DNA from 2 places in the Streptomyces sp. NPDC053427 genome. Region 1 is predicted to be linked to the other one. Evidence: predicted binding sites of a transcription regulator. Region 1 holds the regulator's gene; the other holds the start of a gene.
The links. The regulator HspR, encoded in region 1, represses chaperone genes until heat shock. The targets are predictions, from matches to a motif close to TTGAGNNNNNNNNNCTCAA.

Region 1 (3,402 bases):
CGTCCTGACCGAGCTCCTTCCCACCCTCGACGACATCGGTCGCGCCCGCGAGCACGGCGAACTGGTCGGCGGCTTCAAGTCGGTGGCCGAATCGCTGGAGACCGTGGTCGCCAAGCTGGGCCTCGCGCAGTTCGGCAAGGAGGGCGAGCCCTTCGACCCGACGATCCACGAGGCGCTGATGCATTCGTACGCACCGGATGTCACAGAGACCACGTGCGTGGCGATCCTGCAGCCCGGGTATCGCATCGGTGAGCGAACGATCCGCCCCGCGCGGGTCGCCGTCGCCGAGCCCCAGCCGGGTGCGCAGAACGTCAAGTCCGGATCCGAGGACGACGCCAAGGGTGCCAAGGCCTCGGACGAGGAGAGCGGTGGCCCGGAAGAGGGCTGACGTGAGGACACACAAGGAAACCGCGCGGAAGGAGGGACGTCGGGGATGAGTACCAAGGACTTCGTCGAGAAGGACTACTACAAGGTCCTCGGCGTCCCGAAGGACGCCACCGAAGCGGAGATCAAGAAGGCGTACCGCAAGCTCGCCCGCGAGAACCACCCGGACGCCAACAAGGGCGACGACAAGGCCGAAGAGCGCTTCAAGCAGATCTCCGAGGCCAATGACGTCCTGGGTGACCCCAAGCGCCGCAAGGAGTACGACGAGGCGCGGGCGCTGTTCGGCAACGGCGGGTTCCGGCCCGGTCCCGGCGCCGGCGGCGGTTCGTTCAACTTCGACCTGGGCGACCTCTTCGGGGGTTCCCAGGGCGGCAGTCAGGGCGGCGGCGGCTTCGGCGGCGGCCTCGGGGACGTCTTCGGCGGCCTGTTCAACCGGGGCGGCGCGGGCACCCGTACGCAGCCGCGGCGCGGTCAGGACATCGAGTCCGAGGTGACGCTGAGCTTCACCGAGGCCGTCGACGGGGCCACGGTCCCGCTGCGGATGTCCAGCCAGGCGCCGTGCAAGGCCTGTTCGGGCACCGGCGACAAAAACGGTACGCCTCGGGTCTGCCCCACGTGCGTGGGCACCGGCCAGGTCAGCCGGGGCGCGGGCGGCGGCTTCTCGCTGACCGACCCGTGCGCCGACTGCAAGGGCCGGGGCCTGATCGCCCAGGACGCCTGCGACGTCTGCAAGGGCAGCGGCCGCGCGACGAGCGCCCGCACCATGCAGGTGCGTATCCCCGCGGGCGTCTCCGACGGGCAGCGCATCCGGCTGCGCGGCAAGGGCGGCCCCGGTGAGCAGGGCGGCCCGGCGGGCGATCTGTACGTCGTCGTGCATGTCGACGCCCACCCGGTCTTCGGCCGCAAGGGCGACAACCTCACCGTCACGGTGCCGGTCACCTTCCCGGAGGCCGCGCTGGGCGGTGAGATCAAGGTGCCGACGCTGGGCGGCCCGCCGGTCACGCTGAAGCTGCCGGCCGGCACCCCCAACGGACGCACCATGCGGGCCCGGGGCAAGGGCGCGGCCCGTAAGGACGGCACCCGGGGTGACCTGCTGGTCACCATCGAGGTGCAGGTCCCCGGGGACCTGAGCGACAAGGCGAAGGAATCGCTGGAGAACTATCGCGAGGCGACCGCGGGATCCGACCCGCGGGCGGAGCTGTTCCAGGCCGCGAAGGGAGCTTGAGATGGACAGCCGGGGCGGGCAGCGTCGTAACCCGTATGAACTGACCGAAGAGTCGCCGGTGTACGTCATCTCCGTCGCGGCTCAGCTCTCCGGCCTGCATCCGCAGACCCTGCGTCAGTACGACCGGCTGGGCCTGGTCTCGCCCGACCGCACGGCCGGGCGGGGCCGCCGCTATTCCGCCCGGGACATCGAACTGCTCCGTACGGTGCAGCAGTTGTCCCAGGACGAGGGCATCAACCTCGCCGGCATCAAGCGCATCATCGAGCTGGAGAACCAGGTCGCGGCCCTCCAGCAGCGGGTCGCCGAACTCCAGGGCGCCCTGGAGGGCGCGGCCAGCGCGATGCAGCAGCGGGAGGCGGCGGTGCACGCCTCCTACCGCCGCGATCTGGTGCCGTATCAGGATGTGCAGCAGACCAGCGCGCTGGTGGTGTGGCGGCCGAAGCGGTCGGAGTAGGGCCGTAACGCCATGAAGAAGGGCCGGGGAACGCCATCCCCGGCCCTTCTTCCGTACCTTCCGTACCTTCCCTGCCCTGCGTGTCTTCCGTGCGCGCCCCGTGGCTCAGCAGCCGTTGTATCCCGCCGTCGGCATCGACAGCCGGCGGTGCACATGTGACTTCATCGCCAGGGTGTAGACCGGCTCGTCGAGGTCGGCGGTCTCCAGGCGTACGCCCGCCGCCGCGCACCGTGCGCTGAATTCGTCGGCCCCGTCGATGGCGTTCTCCAGCGCCCGGCGATTGGGCGTCACGAACACATCGACCAGGCCCTCTTCGACGTCGCTCCACAGGGCGCTGTGGTCGGCGCGCAGCTGGTGCAGGCTGAGCCGGCAGGTCAGGTGGTAGTCACGGGCTGCCGCCCACTGTTTGCACATGTCGTGCTGGCTTCGGTCGTCGACCAGAAACGGATCCTCGTCCAGCTCGGACAGCGGCATCAGGCAGGCGATCGCCGTCACTCGGACCGAGTTCATCGTGCCCTCCGGGGCGTGGCGACTGTGGGGGCGACGATACCCCCGCAGACGCCCCGGGGTGGAGGGGCGGTACCGGGCGGCGAGGCATAGCCGCAGGCGTGGCAGATCTTCCAGCCGTCCTGGTTGATCGCGAGCTGGCCGCCGCACCGCGGACAGAGCTCCGCGCGCGGATGCGGACGGGCCGGTGCCGCGGGGCGAGGATCGGTCGTCCCGGTGCACAACGCCTGTGCCATGCGGGCCTCCAACTGCCGTCTTGTGCGCGAAGGAGGGCCGGGAACGTCCGTCTGCGTGCGGAACTGTTCGGAACCCGCCGTTTTCTGCTTCTTGAGTACCAGGTGAGCGCGCAACGGCGGATGCGGAGCGTCCGTATTCGGCCACGTCCGGGCCGCGGGGCCCGGGCGTCGTCGGGAAGGCCGCGTGGGGCTCAGGCCCGTCCCATCGCCCTGGTCACCGCGATCTCGATCATGACGCGGTCGGGATTGGGCTCCGGCGTACGGCGGTACCGCTCGGCGTACCGGGCGACCGCGTCGGCCACCGACTCCGCGTCCGTACGCACCCGGGCGATCCCCTCCAGCGTCGCCCAGCGGCCGCGGTCGACCTGGCAGACGGCGACGGTGGCCCCTTCGGCCCCGGCGGCGAGGACGTTCTTGACCTTCGTGCTGTCCTTGCGCGTGATGATCCGCGCGATCCGCTGCTCGGCGTCGTAGGTGACGCCTACGGGAACGACGTGCGGGGTCCCGTTCGTACGCAGCGTGGTGAGGGTCGGCATCAGGTACTCGCCCCAGAAGGCGAGGTACTCGGGGGTGAGGGCGGAGAGGTCGTGGGCCAT
Region 2 (3,402 bases), on a different contig from region 1:
CGGCCCGTCCTTGGGGACGGCACCGGCCGGTACGTGCAGATGCACCCCGCGCTCCTTGAGATCACCGACCGGAAGCTCCAGTTCCGCGCCGTGCGAGCGGAGGAAGGAGAGCGCGATGTGCGCGGACTCCTTCATGACGTCGCCGAGCTGACCGGTCAGCTGGAGGCCGGACGCACCGGTCTCCGGGTCGGCGAGCGACGCCTCGACATAGAGCACGTCGCCGCCCGCGCCGGTGACCGCGAGGCCGGTGACCACACCGGGCACGGCCGTGCGCCGCTCGGCCGGGTCCTGGGCGGACTCCGGGGTGTGGTGCGGCCGTCCGATCAGCGGGCGCAGCTGCTCCACGCCGACGGTGAACGGCAGCTCCCGCTCGCCCAGTTCGTGCTGGGCGGCGACCTTGCGCAGCAGCCTGGCGACCGACCGCTCCAGATTCCGTACGCCGGCCTCCCGGGTGTATTCGCCCGCCAGCTTGCGCAGCGCGTCGTCCTCCAGGATCACCTCGCCGGTCTCCAGGCCGGCCCGCTCCAGCTGGCGCGGCAGCAGGTGGTCCCGGGCGATGACGACCTTCTCGTCCTCGGTGTAGCCGTCCAGCCGGACCAGCTCCATCCGGTCCAGCAGCGGCTCGGGGATGGCTTCGAGGACGTTGGCGGTGGCCAGGAAGACCACATCGCTGAGGTCGAGCTCGACCTCCAGGTAGTGGTCGCGGAAGGTGTGGTTCTGCGCCGGGTCCAGGACCTCCAGGAGGGCGGCGGCCGGGTCGCCCCGGAAGTCGGAGCCCACCTTGTCGATCTCGTCGAGGAGGACGACCGGGTTCATGGAACCGGCCTCCTTGACGGCGCGGACGATCCGGCCGGGCAGCGCGCCGACGTAGGTGCGGCGATGGCCGCGGATCTCCGCCTCGTCACGGACGCCGCCGAGCGCGACCCGGACGAACTTGCGGCCCATGGCGCGGGCGACGGACTCCCCCAGCGAGGTCTTGCCGACCCCGGGCGGCCCGACGAGCGCCAGCACGGCGCCGCCCCGGCGGCCCCCCACCAGCCCGAGCCCACGCTCGGACCGCCGCTTGCGCACCGCCAGATACTCGGTGATCCGCTCCTTGACGTCCTCCAGGCCGGAGTGGTCCGCGTCGAGGATCTCCTTGGCGCCGGCGATGTCGTAGGCGTCCTCGGTGCGTTCGTTCCAGGGCAGTTCGAGGACGGTGTCCAGCCAGGTGCGGATCCAGGAGCCCTCGGGGCTCTGGTCGCTGGCCCGCTCCAGCTTGTCGACCTCCTTGAGGGCCGCCTTGCGGACGTCCTCGGGCAGAGCGGCGGCCTCGACCCGGGCACGGTAGTCGTCGCCCTCGTCCTCGGGATCGCCGTTCAGCTCGGCGAGTTCCTTGCGCACCGCCTCCATCTGCCGCCGCAGCAGGAACTCCCGCTGCTGCTTGTCGACACCCTCCTGGACGTCCTTGGCGATGGACTCGGCGACGTCCTGCTCGGCGAGATGCCCGCGCAGGATGTCGGTGGCGGTCTTCAGCCGGGCGACCGGGTCGACGGTCTCCAGCAGCTGGATCTTCTGTTCGGTGGTCAGGAACGGCAGGTAGCCGGAGTTGTCGGCGAGCGTGGAGACCTCGTCGATGCCCTGCACGCGGTCCACCACCTGCCAGGCACCGCGCTTCTTCAGCCAGCTGGTGGCCAGCGCCTTGTATTCGGTGACGAGTTCGGCGACCGCTCCGGGCAGCGGGGTGGGCACCTCTTCCGCGACGGTGGCCCCCTCCACCCACAGGGCGGCGCCGGGCCCGGTCGTACCGGAGCCGATCCGCACCCGGCCGAGCCCCCGGATCAGCGCGCCGGGGTCGCCGTCGGACAGCCGCCCGACCTGCTCGATCCTGCCCAGCGTGCCGATCGCCGCGTAATTGCCGTCGATCCGGGGCACAAGCAGCACCTTCGGTTTGTTACCCGAAGAGCCCGAGTCGGCGGCGGCCTGCGCGGCCTCGACCGCCGCCCGTACGTCCGCGTCGGACAGGTCCAGGGGCACCACCATGCCCGGCAGTACGACCTCGTCATCGAGGGGCAGCACGGGCAGAGTGAGCGGTGTGGACGTCGATGCCATGATCTCCCCTTCGGCAAACAAGTTGAGCTTTACTCACTCAATGCCAGGGGCCCCGGAGATGTTCCCCGCCGTCCGTTCGCTGTCAGCGATCGGCCGCCGCGGCGTTCCCGCTACCAGTGCGCGGGACGGCTCAGGGCGGCCGGCAGCCTGGTGGCGGCGTCGCCCTTGGCCGCGTTGAGCTGGGACTGCGTCAGAAAGATGCTGCCGGTGAGGTCCGCGCCGCGGAGGTCGGCGTCCCGCAGGTCGGCACCGATCAGGTCGGCGGACCGCAGATCGGCGCCCTGGAGGTCGGCGGCGATCAGACACGCCCCGCGGAGATTGGCGCCCCGCAGAGCGGCACCTTTCAGCCGGGCCCCGAAAAGATCCGCCCCGCGCCGGTCCTTCTTCTTCCCCGGCACCTCGGCCCGTACGAGCTCGCTCGTGCGCAGCAGCAGCGCATTGACCTCGCCCCGGTGCGCGGGCATGTCCAGTGCGGCCAGCTCCTGGGCGGTGCCGCGGGTGAGGCGCTCGGTGGCATCGAGCGCGCCGCGCAGGCCGGCGTGGACCGGGCGGGCGTCCGGCAGGGCCAGCGCCTCGGCGAGGTACCACAGCAGCTCGTGCAGCTGCCGCATGACGGGGAACGCCTCGAACATCTCGCGGGCGGTCCCCGGCGCCCGCCGCCAGTCCTGGCCGCCGAAGGTGACCTGCGAGACCTTCTGGCCGGCGCCGAAGCAGTCGAAGACGGTGCACCCGGAGAAGCCGCGCTGCCGCAGATCGGCGTGGATCCCGCAACGGAAGTCGTCCTGGAGGTTCCGGCAGGGCCGGCCGGCCTCCTTGTCGACCGCGAAGTCCGACGAGGCGGCGAACGGCAGCGCAACGCAGCACAGCCCGAAGCAGCTGCCGCAGTCGGACGTCAGGCCGAGCTCGGCGGGGTCGGGGGCGGGGTGTTCCTGGGCGCGGGACAAGGTGACTGCACTCCTGTGGGGCGGCGGGCAAGGGGTCGCGTCGTGCACGGCACGGGATGGCCATTGTCCCAGGCGAGGGACGATGTCTGGCCGGAATTAATCCCTTTACGCGCGAACCGGCGCGCCACGCCCCCGCCGTTGTCAGTGCCCGCTCCTAGCATCCGGACCATGAGCATGATCGGAGAGTACGCACGGGTCACGGCCGCCGAACTCGACCGGGCGACCGGTGATCCCGAGTGGGCGTTGAAGCTTGTCAGCGGCCGGTTGGAGGAGGCCGCCGAAGCGGCGGAGGAGCCGGACGAGGCGCTGTGTCTCGACATCGACAAGGCCTGGGACGCGCTGGGCTTCCTGCTGCGCCGGACGGACT

Region 2: the regulator HspR is predicted to act here: its motif matches at 2,114-2,132, upstream of lon (endopeptidase La).

What each region holds. Positions count from the first base shown of each region.
Region 1 covers NZ_JBITYA010000019.1:28,062-31,463, forward strand. Annotated here, with positions in the region: gene grpE (nucleotide exchange factor GrpE) at 1-388, shown strand, start outside; gene dnaJ (molecular chaperone DnaJ) at 434-1,609, shown strand; gene ACIGWZ_RS37660 (heat shock protein transcriptional repressor HspR) at 1,611-2,063, shown strand; gene ACIGWZ_RS37665 (hypothetical protein) at 2,169-2,573, opposite strand; gene ACIGWZ_RS37670 (pyridoxamine 5'-phosphate oxidase family protein) at 2,998-3,402, opposite strand.
Region 2 covers NZ_JBITYA010000009.1:241,651-245,052, forward strand. Annotated here, with positions in the region: gene lon (endopeptidase La) at 1-2,091, opposite strand, end outside; gene ACIGWZ_RS25680 (pentapeptide repeat-containing protein) at 2,202-3,035, opposite strand; gene ACIGWZ_RS25685 (YfbM family protein) at 3,204-3,402, shown strand, end outside.